2 regions of the Stenotrophomonas sp. YJH_SMC_16 genome follow, and region 1 is predicted to be linked to the other one. Evidence: riboswitches for the same ligand, from Rfam matches in the RefSeq annotation. Region 1 holds a riboswitch; the other holds the start of a gene.
The links. Region 1 has a riboswitch for cobalamin ahead of btuB (TonB-dependent vitamin B12 receptor). Riboswitches for the same ligand answer to the same signal wherever they lie in the genome.
Positions count from the first base shown of each region.

Region 2: linked by a shared signal. The riboswitch ahead of AC5P6E_RS16280 (epoxyqueuosine reductase QueH) and the one ahead of btuB (TonB-dependent vitamin B12 receptor) in region 1 are both predicted to bind cobalamin.

Region 1 covers NZ_JCAFRH010000004.1:311,549-319,157, reverse strand. Annotated here, with positions in the region: gene AC5P6E_RS11245 (LysR family transcriptional regulator) at 1-826, shown strand, start outside; gene AC5P6E_RS11240 (class I SAM-dependent methyltransferase) at 823-1,614, shown strand; gene gph (phosphoglycolate phosphatase) at 1,679-2,347, shown strand; gene btuB (TonB-dependent vitamin B12 receptor) at 2,438-4,282, opposite strand; cobalamin riboswitch at 4,398-4,620, opposite strand; gene AC5P6E_RS11225 (histidine phosphatase family protein) at 4,763-5,341, shown strand; gene AC5P6E_RS11220 (TfoX/Sxy family protein) at 5,431-5,793, opposite strand; gene AC5P6E_RS11215 (GAF domain-containing protein) at 5,790-6,272, opposite strand; gene bioD (dethiobiotin synthase) at 6,341-7,024, shown strand; gene AC5P6E_RS11205 (aminotransferase-like domain-containing protein) at 7,104-7,609, opposite strand, start outside.
Region 2 covers NZ_JCAFRH010000007.1:125,698-133,306, reverse strand. Annotated here, with positions in the region: gene AC5P6E_RS16290 (helix-turn-helix domain-containing protein) at 1-982, shown strand, start outside; gene AC5P6E_RS16285 (patatin-like phospholipase family protein) at 1,329-3,176, opposite strand; cobalamin riboswitch at 3,331-3,545, shown strand; gene AC5P6E_RS16280 (epoxyqueuosine reductase QueH) at 3,707-4,393, shown strand; gene pncA (bifunctional nicotinamidase/pyrazinamidase) at 4,450-5,076, shown strand; gene purU (formyltetrahydrofolate deformylase) at 5,284-6,135, opposite strand; gene AC5P6E_RS16265 (LysR substrate-binding domain-containing protein) at 6,250-7,161, shown strand; gene AC5P6E_RS16260 (oxidoreductase) at 7,165-7,609, opposite strand, start outside.

The DNA of each region.
Region 1 (7,609 bases):
CTACCTGGCCGAGGTTGAAGGGTGGCTGGGTGCGCGCCTGCTGCACCGGACCACGCGCCGGATCAGCCTGACCGGCCCCGGCGAGGCGGCGCTGGCGCGCTTCCGGCAGATGCTGGCGATCGGCGAAGAACTGCAGGGCGAGCTGGCCAGTGATGATCCCGAGCCGCACGGCACGCTGCGGGTGACCGCCAGCGTGTCGTTCGGGCAGAGCCACCTGGCACGGGCCGTGGCCGGCTTCGTTGCGCGCCATCCGGCGGCACGCATCGAGCTGCTGCTGGTCGACCGCACGGTGAACCTGGTGGAAGAGCGGGTGGACCTGGCCGTGCGCATCGCGCGCCAGATCGACCCCAGCCTGATCGCACGGCGCCTGGCCACCTGCCGCTCGGTGTTGTGCGCGACGCCGTCCTACCTGCAGGCGCGTGGCACGCCGACCGCCCCCGAGCACCTGGCCGCGCACAACTGCCTGACCCACCATTACGTCGGTAAAAGCCTGTGGCAGCTGCACCGCGATGGACGTTCGCTGTCGGTGGCGGTGGGCGGCAACATCAGCGCGAACGAGGCCTCGCTGCTGCTGGAGGCGGTGCGGGCCGGTGCCGGTATCGCCATGCTGCCGACCTACCAGGTGGCGCCGCTGCTGCGCAGTGGCGAGCTGATCGAACTGCTGCCCGAATTCAGCCTGGACGAACTCGGCATTCATGCGGTGTACGCGTCACGGCGCCAGCAGCCCGCTATCATGCGGCGATTCCTGGATTTCCTGGGCGAGTGTTTCGCCAGCCCGGCCTTCCAGGATCTGGATTGGCGCCCACCGGGCAAGGAGAACACATGAACCATGGACAGGCCTTGATCGACCACAACCGTGCTGCCTGGGACCGCCAGGCCAGCGAAGTGCGCGAATGGTCGCGCCCGGTGGAAAGTTCAACGATCGCCGCCGCGCGCGAAGGCCGCTGGCAGGTGCACCTGACGCCCCGCGCGCTGCCGCTGGACTGGATGGGTGATGTGCGCGGCCGTCGCATCCTGTGCCTGGCCTCGGGCGGTGGCCAGCAGGCACCGGTGCTGGCCGCTGCGGGCGCTGACGTCACCGTGTTCGACCTGTCCGACGGGCAGCTGGAACAGGACCGCAGGGTCGCTGCGCGCGATGGCCTGCAGCTGCGCACCGTGCAGGGTGACATGCGCGATCTGCACGTGTTCGCCAACGACAGTTTCGACGTGGTGTTCCACCCGATCTCGAACCTGTACGTGCCTGACGTGCGCCCGGTGTGGACCGAATGCCGCCGTGTGCTGGCACGCGATGGCATGCTGATGGCCAGCTTCTACAACCCGGTGCTGTTCGTCGGTGCGCGCGATCCGCAGCTGGATGCACAGGGCCTGATCCGGCCGCAGTACGCCATTCCCTATTCGGACCTGGAAGACCTGCCGCCAGCCGAGCGCGAGGCGAAGCTGGCACGGGGCGATGCACTGACCTTCGGCCACAGCCTGACCGAACTGATCGGTGGCCAGCTGGATGCCGGCTTCATCATCGATCGCTTCATGGAGGACTGGCAGCCGCAGCCGCGTTTCCTGATCGACCGTTACTTGCCCACGTTCCTGGCTACCCGCGCGCGCCGGATCGGCTGAGGCGGATCGGTGCAAAAACCAGCGGCGTACAATGGACGGCCCCACGTCATGCAGGTGCCGTCCCTTGTCGTATCCCTATCCACTGGTCGTGTTCGACCTTGATGGCACGCTGGTCGACAGCGCAGCTGATATCGCCGAAGCGCTGAACCGCACGCTGGAGGACATCGGTGTGGCACGCGTACCGGAAGCCACGGTGCTGGGCTGGATCGGCGACGGTGTGCGCCGCCTGGTCGAGCAGGCCGTGCATGCCGCGGGTCGTGAGGTCGACCTGGCCGAGGTCATGCCGGTGTTCATGGTGCACTACCGCGAATGCCTGCTGCGTAGCCCGCGCCTGTTCGATGGCGTGGGTGAAGCGCTGGCGCAACTGCGTGCACGCAACGTGCCGCTGGCGATCTGCACCAACAAGCCCGAAGCGCTGGTGCCACCGCTGCTGCAGCACCTGGGCATCGGTGATGCGTTCGCGCTGATACTGGGCGGCGATTCGCTGCCGCAGCGCAAGCCCAGTGGCGAACCGCTGCGGCACATCGCTGCGCACTTCGGGCTGCCGGTGGATGCCTGCCTGATGGTGGGTGATTCGTTGACCGACTACCGCGCCGCCGAAGATGCAGGCATGCCGATCGCGCTGGTGCGTTACGGCTACCCGCGCGGCCTGGACATGGCCACCGCGCATGCCGTGGCGGTGATCGACGATCTGCGTGAATTGCCGGGGTTGGCCGCCGGCGTCCCGGTGTAGAGCCGAGCCCATGCTCGGCTGCTTTGCTGCCTGAGCCGAGCATGGGCTCGGCTCTACAGAGAAAGCGCCGGGAATGCCCGGCGCGTTTCCTCATTTCGGCTGGTAACGCACGCTCAACTGGTACTCACGGCCCGGCTGGTTGAACCACGCCACCGTCTCATACCTGCGGTCGAAAACGTTGGCGGCACGCGCCAGCAGCGACCACTCCGGTGTCAGCGCGTACTCGGTGCGCAGGTCCAGCGTGCCGTAGCCGCCAACCTTCACCGAGTTGCTGGCGTTGTCAAAGCGCTTGCCCGCGCCCTGTACGGTCAGGCCGGCGCGGAAATCGCCGAAGCGACGGTCAATGTCCAGGCGCGCAGTCTGCTGTGCACGGCGCGGCAGCCAGTTGTCAAACTGGGTGCTGCCGTGGGTGCGGTTGCGCGGGTCGGTGTAGCTCAGCTGCGCGTTGATGTCGAAGCCGGCCAGCAGCACGCCACCGGTCAGCTCGGCACCACGGATGCGCGCCTTCTCCACCTGCTGCATTTTCATCGTGGACGCATCGTAGGTGATCAGGTCATCGATGCGGGTTTCGTACACATCCATGCCCCAGTGCCAGCCCTGGCCCTGCTGCGAAACGCCGAGGTTGGCGCTCTTGGACTTCTCCGGATTCAACGTCGGCACGCCGCTCCACGGGTCGTACAGGTCGCTGAAGGTCGGTGCCTTGAACGCGGTGCCGTAGCTGGCGTTGACGCGCAGGCCGTGGCCCAGTTCCATCGCCCAGCCAACGCTGCCGGTGGCGTGGTTGCCGAACTGCTGGTTGTCGTCGTTGCGGGCGCTGGCCTGCAGTTGGTGGCGGCCGAAGCGGCCCTGGTACTGCACGAACACGCCGGTGTTGCGGCGGCTGTCGACGAGATACCCGGCGCTGCTGCCGTCCAGATTGTCTTCGCTCCAGTCCACGCCGGCACTCAGCAGCTGGCCCTCGGCCACACCGAAGTCACCCTGCAGCGAGGCGCTGTCACGATGAGTCTGCGCGCTGCCAAACACCCCCGGTGCGCCGAAGTTGTCGGACTCATTGTCGCTGCGGCCGACGTTGGCGGTGAACGCCAGGCGCTCCGACGGGGTGTAGCGCACCTTGCCGGCCAGCACCTGCTGGCGGGTCTCGGAGTAGTTGTAGTAGCCGTCGTAATGGTTCTTGCCATCGGCGCGCAGTGCGCTGCCTTCCACGTTCCACTGGTCGTTGAAGCTGTAACCGCCGTGCAGGCTCTTGGACAGGTTGCGGTAGCCGTCGCGGTCGTGCTCGTCGGCAAAGCAGCCCGCGGTGAACACCGAGGAAGAACCGCGGCAGGCATCGATGCCGTCGGAATGCTGGTAGGCGATGTCGGCACCGAACCAGCCGCGCTCGGTGCCGCCACCAATGCCGCCGCTGGCTTCGCGCAGCCCGTTGCTGCCGCCACCGAGCTGGAAGTGCGGAGCGAAATCGCCCTGGTTGCGACGGGTGAAGATCTGGATCACGCCACCGATGGCGTCGGCACCGTACAGACTGGACTGCGGGCCGCGAACGATTTCGACGCGCTCGATCTGCGCCAGCGGCAGGTCCTGGTACATGGCCAGGCCGAGGTCGGCACTGTTGATGCGCACGCCGTCGACCAGCACCACGGTGTGGCCCGAGTTGGTGCCGCGCAGGAACAGCGAGCTCTGCTTGCCGAGGCCGCCGGCATTGGTCAGGTTGATGCCGGCGCGGCCGCGCAGCAGCTCCTGCAGCGAGGTGGCCTGGCTGGATTCGATCTGCGCGCGGTCGATCACCTGCGCCGGCGCGATACTGTCCTGCAGCGCGATCGGGGTGCGGGTGGCGGTGACCAGGATCTGGTCGAGCGCAGTGGTGTCATCGGCGGCCTGGGCCAGCGCGGGCAGGGTGGCCAGCACGGCCAGGGACAGCATTCGGGACTGCAGCTTCATGGGGGACTCCAGGTGCCACGCACGCCCGCGTGGCGAAGGGGAGGAGCCGCGAAGGCAGGCATGCGCCGACGCCGCAGCGCAGGCTGCGGTCATCCAGCGCCATGCCCACCGCATCGCGACCTGAGGCTTCCGGGCCGGTCTCCGGGCTTGCCGCCGGGTGGCCTGGGGCCACCGTCCAGGCGCCTTCCCATGCCTGCGGCACAGTGGCGGTGTTGCCTGGAACTGACGTGCTTACCGTTGCGGGGGCAGCGCCGGCCTGGCGTGGAATCACGCGTCACCGGCTTCCCGTTTCAACCTGCCGGCCACGGCCGCAGGTCACCTGGAAGTGCGCGCAGTCTACGGCATCGCAGGCGGCCCGTAGCGCCGCGCGTGCTCGACTGCCTTTGCCGTGCCTTTAGAATGGCCCCTTGATCCCGTGGTGCCGTTGCCGATGTCCGCCTGTTTTCCGCTGTTCCCGCGTCGCCTGTACAGGACGCGCGCATGATCCTCGACCTGGTCCGCCATGCCGGCAACGGTCGCGATGAGTTCCTCGATGGCCGCAACGATCCGCCGCAGCTGGCCCGCCTGCCGCAGGAACTGGTCGACGCCTACGCCGCGCAGCCCTGGGAGCGGGTGATCAGTTCGCCACGGCTGCGCTCGCTGCACACGGCGATGGCCCTGGCCACCCCGCGTGGGCTGGACGTGGAAGCGGACGAGGAATGGGAAGAGCTGGATTTCGGCGATTGGGACGGGCAGTCGCTGTTCGACCTGCCGGAGGATGCACTGGCGGCCTTCCACGCCGATCCGCATGCATTCCCGCCGCCCAACGGCGAAAGCTGGGGCCACTTTGAACGGCGCATCGCGCGCGCGCTCGATCGCCTGCTTGATGAGGACGATCCGGTGCCGACGCTGGTGGTCAGCCATGGTGGCCCGCTGCGCATGGTGCTGTCGCAGGTCTGCGGCCTGCCAATGTCGTTGTGCTGGGCCCTGCGCATCGACCACGGCACGCGGCTGCGGGTGTGGCTGGAACGCGGTGAGGTCGGGCTGGTGGGCGAGCTGCTGGAGCTGCAGCAGCCCTGATCTGCTCTTGTAGAGCCGAGCCATGCTCGGCTGCACTTCGATCAGAAAAGCCAGCCGAGCGTGGGCTCGGCGCTACAGAAGGGCGCGGCTCAATCCTCGTCCGCGCCCTCGGCAACGCTGTCTTCAGCGTCATCGTCGGCATCGAAGCGCTGCTCATGTACCGGGCCCGACGCCGGGCCGGCCGCCTTCAGCGGATGCGCGGCGATGCGTGCTTCGTAATCCTGCACCAGCGCCTCACGCTGCGGCTCGCTCAGTTCCTGCCAGTGGCAGTCCAGCAGCGCGCCTTCCAGCGAGTACAGCAGGTTCAGGCTGGGCTTGAAGCCCGCGCGCTTGACCTTGACGAAGGCGCCGACTGCGCCGGTCGCAACCAGGTCCTCGCGGCTGCGCAGGCCGACCTGGCGCAGCCACGCCGCACTTTTCGGGCCGATGTTGCGCAGCTTCGGTGCGCTCATCCCAGCGCCTCGACGAACACGCGGGCGATGGCTTCCAGGCCGGCCTGGTCGTCGGCATCGAAGCGTCCGACCTTCGGGCTGTCGATATCGAACACGCCGATCAGTTCATCACCGCGCAGCAGCGGCACCACCAGCTCCGAACGCGAGGCAGAATCGCAGGCGATGTGGCCGGGGAAGGCATCGACGTCGTCCACGCGCTGGGTCACGCGCTGGCTGGCGGCGGCACCACACACGCCCTTGTCCAGCGGAATGCGCACGCAGGCCGGCAGGCCCTGGAACGGGCCGACCACCAGCTCCTTGCCGTCGTACAGGTAGAAGCCCACCCAGTTCAGGTCGGGCAGGGCGTGGTAGACCAGTGCCGAGAGGTTGGCCGCGTTGGCGATGCGGTCGGACTCGGCGTAGACCAGGCCACGGGCCTGTTCCAGCAGCTGGGCGTATTGTTCCGGCTTGCTGCCGGTGAGCGAGGCATTGGCGAACATGCCTGCAGTCTAGCAAGCGCGCCGGGCCGGCGATAATGCACGCACTGTTGCCCTGTTGGAGCCCATCGATGCCGTTGCCCGCTACGCTGCCGCCCGCCCTGTTCGTTACCGGCACCGACACCGAAATCGGCAAGACCGCGGCCAGCACCGCGCTGCTGCATGCACTGCGCCAGCGTGGCCTGCGCGCGGTGGGCATGAAGCCCGTGGCCAGCGGCAGCGAGGATCTGGGGCAGGGCCTGCGCAACGAAGACGCATTGGCGCTGCAGGCGGCCAGCTGGCCGGTACCGGACTACGCGGATCTGAACCCGTACGCGCTGCGGCAGCCGCTGGCACCGGAGCTGGCTGCTGCCGAGGATGGTGTGCAGGTTGAACTGGCGCCGATCTTGGCTGCGTTCGAACGACTGCGTGCGCAGGCCGATGTGGTGGTGGTGGAGGGCGTGGGCGGTTGGCTGGCGCCGGTTTCGGCCACGCTGGATCAGCTCGATCTGGTGCGCGCACTGAAGTTGCCGGTGCTGCTGGTGGTGGGCATGCGGCTGGGCTGCGTGAACCACGCGCGGCTGACTGCGCAATCACTGCAGGCCAGCGGCGTGGACTGTCTGGGCTGGATCGGCAACCACATCGACCCGGCGATGCAGCGCCAGGTCGAGAACGTGGCCACGCTGCAGCAGCGCCTGCCGATGCCGTGCTGGGGGCGGCTGCCCAATCTTCCGGGGGCGGATGGCCAGATCCTGAGCACGCACCTGCTCGATTGACCTGCCTACTGTAGAGCCGAGCCCATGCTCGGCTCAGTGGGGGACCATTGGCGAAGGGCAGCCGAGCGTAGGCTCGGCTCTACAGGAGCTGGCGCGCCGCCAGCTCCCGCGCAATCGCACCCAGCCGCTCCACCGCGCCGATGAAGCGCGCATCCAGCGTCTGGCAGCACGACAGCCGCAGGCAATGCCGGTAGCGCGCGCCGCGCGAATACACCTGGCCGGGCATGAACGCGATATCCTCCTGCAGTGCACGCTCGAACAGCTCGCGCGTATCCACGCCCGGCAGTTCCAGCCACAGCAGGAATCCGCCCTGTGGTTCGGTGGCGCGGGTACCGGGCGGGAAATGTTCGGCCACCAGCTGGCGCAGCCGCCCCACCTGTTCGCGATACAGACGACGCATGCGATGCAGGTGGTGCTCGTAGCTGCCCGCTTCCAGATAGGCCGCCACCGCGTCGCCAAGCAGCTGCGGCTCGCCACCGGTGGACTGGAATTTCAGCAGCGCGATGCGCTCGGCGAAGCGGCCGCCATCCAGCCAGCCGATGCGGTAATCCGGCGCCAGCGTCTTGGAGAAACCACCGACCACCA
Region 2 (7,609 bases), on a different contig from region 1:
ATTCCAGCTGGGCGAGCCGGGTGCCGGCAGCACCCTGCCCGCCGGTGACCAGGTGCGCGAGTTCTTCAACCGCATGCACAACCACATCCCCGAGCTGGACGAACTGGCCGAGCGCCTGTTCGCCGAGTGGGGGCTGTCGCCCGGGCATGTGGCACCACGCCTGCGCCAGCTGCTGGCCGACCGCCATGGCGTGCTGGTGGAAGTGGCGGCGCTGCAGGCCGGGCGCGAGAAGCGCCAGTTCGATGCCGGTGCACGGCGGCTGTGGCTGCCCGATTACCTGGAACCGGGCCAGCAGGCATTCCAGATGGCCGCCGAACTGGCCCTGCACGGCTACCTGCCGCAGATCGATGCGGTGGTGGCGCGTGCCGGCTTCACCGATGAGGCACGCATCGCGCAGGCGCGCATCGGCCTGTCGAACTATTTCGCCGGCGCGCTGGTGATGCCGTACATGCGCTTCCTGCGTGCGGCCGAGGCCAGCAGCTACGACATCGAACTGCTGGCGCATCAGTTCGGCGTCGGCTTCGAGGCGGTGTGCCATCGGCTGAGCACGCTGGCACGGCGCAGTGCGCCGGGGCTGCCGTTCTTCTTCATCCGCGTGGACCGTGCGGGCAATGTGTCCAAGCGCCATTCGGCCACCGATTTCCATTTCTCGCAGGTGGGTGGGTCGTGCCCGCTGTGGATCGTCTACGAGGCGTTCAACCAGCCCGGGCGCATCCTTACGCAGACGGCGCGCATGCCCGATGGGCGCCGCCATTTCTGGCTGGCGCGGCAGGTCAGCAGCGGGCCGGTGGGGCATGGCCAGCCGCGCAAGACCTTCGCGGTGGCGCTGGGCTGCGACCTGCAGCATGCCGAGCGGCTGGTGTATTCGCTGGGGCTGGATGTGCAGAGCCCGGGCAATTCGGTGTCGATTGGCCCGGGCTGCCGGGTGTGCCCGCGCGAGGACTGCATGCAGCGCGCGTTCGCGCAATTGCCGGGGCGGTAGGGTTGGTTCGGCAGGGCTGCGCCCTGCACCTGCCGAAGCCGAAGCAACAGCAACAGCAAAAGCTGGCATTCCGTGGGATGGCGGGGCGGTGTCGGATTGCGGGGACGCCGTGAACCCGTCCCTGGGGGCTTGGCCGCGGCATCCATGCCGCGGACACCCCGCAATCCGACACCACCCCGCCTTCGACAGTTTCCTTCCATCTGTCGGAACGACGTATTGCTCTGGTAGGTGTCGACCTTGGTCGACACGCTTGATCCACGCCATGCGTGGATGTTCTTCGATGAACGTTCGAAATATTCGATTTCGATGGGGTTCCATCCACGCAAGGCGTGGATCTACTACCGGGTCAGTAGATCGGCGTCACCTTCATCTGCGGCAACGGGCGCGGTGCGCCGTCGGTGAGGTCGGGGCCGAGGTCCTCCCAGCTGCGACCCTGTTCGACCATCAACCCCCACAGCTGCTGCGAGGCCAGCCGCTTGTCTTCCGAACCCAGCTTGTATGACGGTGGCGTCGGCTGGCCAGTGGCAACCATCGCGTACGCCGCGCGGTAGGCCAGCACCTGCTGCGCCGGGTCGTCGGTGCGTGCCACTTCCAGCGTGTAGCGCTGGTAGGCCGAGGCCAGGTTGCGCCAGCGGATCCAGTAGTGGTTCTCGAACGAGAACGAACAGAAGCGCGCACCGGCCAGGCTGCCCTTGTCGGCGATGCGGGTCAGCACCTCCTGCGGCATGTCCAGGTTCATGCCGCCTTCGTCGCCCTGCAGGCTGACGTGCACGATGCGGTCGCGGTAACCCGGCGCGCGCGCCTGCAGCAGATCGCGCCAGTTCTGCATGGTCGCCACCACCGCGAACAGGAAACGCCCCAGTTCCGCGGCCGCCAGCGGCGTGGCGATCGACTGATAGGTCCGCTGCCAGCCATGACGGTTTTCGGTGGGCAGGAACACCGCGTGTTCCAGCGACTGGCGGCCGCTGCTGCCGTGGCTCACCTCTTCAGCGTGCTGCGGGTAGACCAGGTTGATGGCGAAGGTCGGCCAGCGCGGCAAGGCGGCATCGAACAGATGGATCGGGAAGTTGCTGCTGATGCCGCCATCGGAGAACCAGCAGATGCGGAAGGCGGTGATCACCGGGCCACAGGTCTGCCCGGCACTGGTCAGCCCTTCCATGCTGTCGGCCACGTTGTGCTCCTGGTCGGCGGCAGGCGCGGTGGGTTCGCAGCGACGCTCGCGCCGCGAGGGCTCATGCAGCGGCACCGCGCTGATCAGCAACGGGAAGCTCAGGCTCATGCGCGTGGCCACCAGCACCGGCAGCTTCGGGCCCTGCGGCAGGTGGTAGTACCGTCGCCCCTCCACCTCCAACGGCGGGCCAGCTTGATCCACCAGCCACTGCACCACGCTGGCCGGGAACAGCTGCTCGAACTCCTCGCGCAGGAACCAGAACTGCGCGCCACCCAGCGGCAGCGTACGCGGCTCGTTGTGCGACACACAGGTGGTGATCATCTGCAGGCTGATCGCATGCGGGCTGTCCGGCTCGCCGGCATAGCGCGGCGCATCGTGCAGGTCGGCGAAGGTAAGCGGTGCATCCAGCGGCTTGCCGGACAACTGCTGCAGGCACTCGTGCAGCCACTCGGTCAACGCCGGCTTGCGTGCATCACGGCCGAGGCCGCTGCACAGGCCCAGCAGATTGCGCCGCGCCACCCGCGCCACCCGCAGCGCGGCACCGGCCACGCCGGCACCGTAAGCGCACAGCAGCGACGGCAGCAGCGTGGCGGCCACGCCGCTCCAGCCACCACCCCACCAGCCCAGGCCGAGCAGCAGCGCCAGCGACACCAGCACTTCCAGCGGCGCGATCTCGAACACGGCAACGGCCAGGCACAGCAGCTTGTGCGGCAGGCGGGCATTGCCGGTCAGCACCACCAGCAGCCGATAGGCCGCACGCGCGCCCCGTGCCGGCTGGAACAGGCTGTAGATGAAGCCGCGCCGCGACAGCTGCGCCGACACCGCCGACAACCCGCCATAGCCGGCATCGCCAGGCAGGTGCTCGCCCGCCTGCTGGCGGCGATCACCGCAGGCTGCCGCGGCCGCCACCGCCGCAGCGATGGCGCCGGCCGAGGTGCCGCCGATGCTCTTGAAGCGATACTCGCGCGCCAGCGCCAGTACCGCATTGGGGTACACGATGCCGCTGGTGATGCCGCCTTTCATGACCAGATCGCAGTACTTCGCCGCCACGAGTCACCTCCCGTCTGTCGATGCACAGTATGGCAAGAGGGGCTCTCACAGCCTGAGAAACGAGCCACAGCCCTGCGCTTTGATTGGCCCTTGACCATTGCCGTCGACGCGTCCACCGTGGGCACGCCGAAGGTATCCCGGCCGTGGCATTGATGGCGGCCGGGATTTAAACGGGAATCCGGTGAAGGCGCCTCGCGCGCCCATTCCGGAGCTGCCCCGCAGCGGTGAATGGAAACGAATCCTGCCAACAGCACTGGGCTCGCGCCTGGGAAGCGGCAGGTAGTAGGTGGGCTGCGGCCCGTGTCCATCAGCCCGAATACCGGCCCCGGCCGGGGGACACGACCGTCCCCTGATTCGACCTGGAATCTCCGCGGGGAGGTTGCCGGGGCCGTCCTTGTCCTGCGCGTGCAGGCGATGCGGCCGCGCGCGTCCTTTTCACGGTATCCGGCCAGACCTGTTCACCCACGCGCTGATGCATGGGCCACCGCCGTTGCCGGCGGTCCATGCGGTACCTGACGATGACCGAGCTCCAACGTCCCACCCTGACCCTGCCCGCCGACGGCAAGCGCCTGCTGCTGCATTCATGCTGCGCGCCCTGCTCCGGCGAAGTGATGGAGGCGATCACCGCCTCCGGGATCGACTACGCGATCTTCTTCTACAACCCCAACATCCACCCGGTGAGGGAATACGAGCTGCGCAAGCAGGAGAACATCCGCTTCGCCGAGCAGCACGACATCCCGTTCATCGACTGCGACTACGACACCGACAACTGGTTCAGCCGTGCGCGCGGCATGGAGAACGAGCCCGAACGCGGCATCCGCTGCACGATGTGCTTCGACATGCGTTTCGAGCGCACTGCGCTGTACGCGCACGAACACGGCTATGACACCATCAGTTCTTCGCTGGGCATCTCGCGCTGGAAGAACATGGCGCAGATCAACGACTGCGGCATCCGCGCCGCGTCGCGCTACGAGGGCCTGCAGTACTGGGACTACAACTGGCGCAAGGGCGGCGGTGCCAGCCGCATGATCGAGATCAGCAAGCGCGAGCAGTTCTACCAGCAGGAGTACTGCGGCTGCGTGTACTCGCTGCGCGATGCCAACCGCCATCGCCGCGAGAATGGCCGCGAGCGGATCAAGATCGGCCTGCTGTACTACGGGCAGGACGCTGGGACGCCGCAGGGCGATTGACCTGTGCCGCCGGGGCGGCCACGCTGGTCGCCCCTTCACGTTGTAGTGGACCTGCCATGACCGCCCTGCCCGCCGATGTCGCCCTGCTGGTGATCGACCTGCAGCCAGACTTCATGCCCGGCGGTACGCTGGCCTGCGACCAGGGCGATGCGCTGGTGGTACCGATTGCCGGTCTGCTGGCGCAGCGCCGCTACCGCACCGTGGTGGCGACACAGGACTGGCACCCGGCCGACCATGCCTCGTTCGCCAGCCAGCACCCCGGCCAACGCCCCTTCGAGACCATCCTGCTGCACGCGCAGCCGCAGACCCTATGGCCGGACCACTGCGTGCAGGGCAGCGCCGGTGCCGCCCTGCACCCGGGCGTGGACTGGACCGTGGCCGACCTGATCCTGCGCAAGGGCACGCGCCAACAGGTGGATTCGTACAGCGCCTTCCGCGAGAACCATGGCCCCGATGGCGAGCGCCCAGCTACCGGCCTGGCCGGCTGGCTGCACGAGCGCCGCATCCGCGAAGTGCATGTGTGCGGCCTGGCCCGCGACTACTGCGTACTGTGGAGCGCGCAGGACGCGGTGAAGTCCGGCTTCCGGGTGAAGTTCCTGTGGGAGCTGACCCGGCCGGTGACCGAAGCCAATGACGCGATGGTGCGCGAGGCGCTGGGCAAGGCGGGAATCGCGATCGCCTGACGGGCGACCGCCGGGCATGGCCCGGCGCTACCGCGCACGTCGCTTATGCCGCTTGCGCGCTCCTGCCCACGACAACACAATCGATTCATCCAGCCCCCCAACTACGCCCCCCTACAGATCGCGGGACGGCCGAACCGGGGGCTTTTCACTGGATGAAATTAGGATTCGGTAGTGCCGGGCCATGCCCGGCGGACGCGGGATGGGCGATTACCGGAACACCACCGTTCGGTGCCCGTTGAGCAGGATGCGGTGCTCCACATGGCGGCGCACCGCGCGCGCCAGCACCAGCGATTCGGTATCGCTGCCCAGCCGCACCAGTTCGCGCGGTGCCATCGCGTGGTCCACGCGGGCCACGTCCTGTTCGATGATCGGGCCTTCGTCCAGATCCTCGGTGACGTAGTGCGCGGTGGCACCGATGATCTTGACCCCGCGCGCGTGCGCCTGGTGATACGGCTGCGCGCCCTTGAAGCTGGGCAGGAAGCTGTGGTGGATATTGATCGCACGGCCGGCCAGTGCGCGGCACAGCGTGGGTGACAGGATCTGCATGTAGCGCGCCAATACCACCAGATCGATGCGCTCGCGCTCGACCAGGTCGATGATCTGCTGCTCCTGCACCGCACGCGTATCGGCGGTCACCGGCAGATGGTGGAACGGCACCTGGTAGGACGCGGCCAATGGCGCGAAATCGGCGTGGTTGGACGCCACTGCCGCGATGTCGACTTTCAACTGGCCGCTGTGGGCACGGAACAGCAGATCGTTGAGGCAGTGCCCCTGCTTGCTGACCAGCACCAGCAGGCGTGCGCGGCGGCGGCCATCATGCAGCTGCCAGTCCATGCCGAAGCCTTCGGCAAGCGTGGCCATGGCGGCGTACACGGTCTCCAGCGGCAGGCTGGCATCGCGGTCGAAATGCACGCGCAGGAAGAAGCGGCCGCTCTCCTCGTCGCCGAACTGCTGGGCGTCGAGGATGTTGCAGCCGTGGTCGAACAGCAGGCCGGACACGCGGTAGACGATGCCGGTGCGGTCGGGACAGGACAGGGTAAGAATGGAATCGGGGCGCATCCCCCGAGTGTAGGGCAGCGCCGCGCCCGCCGGATCGATGGTCACCGATGCAACCGAACAGCTTGGTTCAGTCCCAAGCGATACTTGGGCGTCCCCATGGCAAGCTGGTCGGTCATGAACCTGTTGCAACTGATCCGCAGCTTCACCCGCACCGCAGAGACCGGCAGCATTGCCGCCGCGGCCCGCATCCTTGGCATCAGCGCCACCGCAGTCGGCCAGAACATCAACCGGCTGGAGGCGCATCTGGGGGTACGGTTGCTGAACCGAAGTACGCGCCAGCTGGCCCTCAGCGAGGCCGGCGCGCTGTACCTGGCGCAGGTGCGCCACATCGAAGCCGACCTGGCGCGCGCGCAGGCGATGGTCACTGCCGGTGACATCGAGCCGGCCGGGTCGCTGCGCATCGCCAGCAGCAGCGCCTTCGGTCGCCATGTGCTTGCCCCCTTGCTGCCTTCACTGCAGCAGCGTTACCCACAACTGCAGCTGGAGCTGCGCCTGACCGACCGCGCCGTGCAGCATGGGCCGGAAGCGGTGGATGCCAGCATCCGCATCGGTGCACAGCTGGAAGATGGCGTGGTCGCGCGGCAACTGGCACGCGTCCCGTTCGTGTTCTGTGCCTCGCCGGCCTATCTGAAAGCGCACGGCACCCCGCAGCAACCCTCCGACCTGAGCGGTCATCGCGGGCTGCTGCACCGCTTCCCCACCGATGGCCGACCGCTGCGCTGGGGCCTGCTGAAGGATGGCCAGCGCGTGGACGCCGCACTGCCGCCGAGCATGGTCTGCGATGACATCGATGCACTGGCAACGCTTGCCGCGACCGGTGCCGGCATCACCCGGCTGGCCGCATTCGTGGCCGAGCCCTACCTGCGCGATGGCCGCCTGCAGGCGGTGTTCGGCGCCGACACGGCGTGGCGCCCGGAGCCGATGGAGGTCTATTTCTGCGTCAGCGACCGCCGCGACTTCACCGCCAAGATCCGCGCGCTGTTCGAGCACCTGCAGGCCGGCATGGCGCCGGCCTGGCGGGTGTGAGCCTCAGCGCGCCTTGAACACGCCGCGCGCGTCGCGCGGCTCGCAGCGCAGGTACTGCGGCGCCGGTTCCACGCTGTCGCGCAGCGCGGCGGCGGCATGCCACGGCCAGCGCGGGTCGTAGAGGATGCCGCGCGCCAGGGCCACGGCATCGGCGTGGCGATGGCGCAGGATCGATTCGGCCTGCTCGGGCTCGGTGATCATGCCCACCGCGATGACCGGCATGCGCACCTTGGCCTTGATCGCCGCCGCGAACGGCACCTGGTAGCCCGGGCCGACGGTGATCTTCTGGCGCTCGTCCAGGCCGCCGCTGGAGACATGCAGGAAATTGCAGCCGCGCGCGTCCAGCACCTGGGCCAGTGCTTCGCTCTGCACCAGATCCCAACCACCGTCGACCCAGTCGCTGGCGGAAATGCGTACACCCACGGCGACCTTGTCGGACACTACCGCA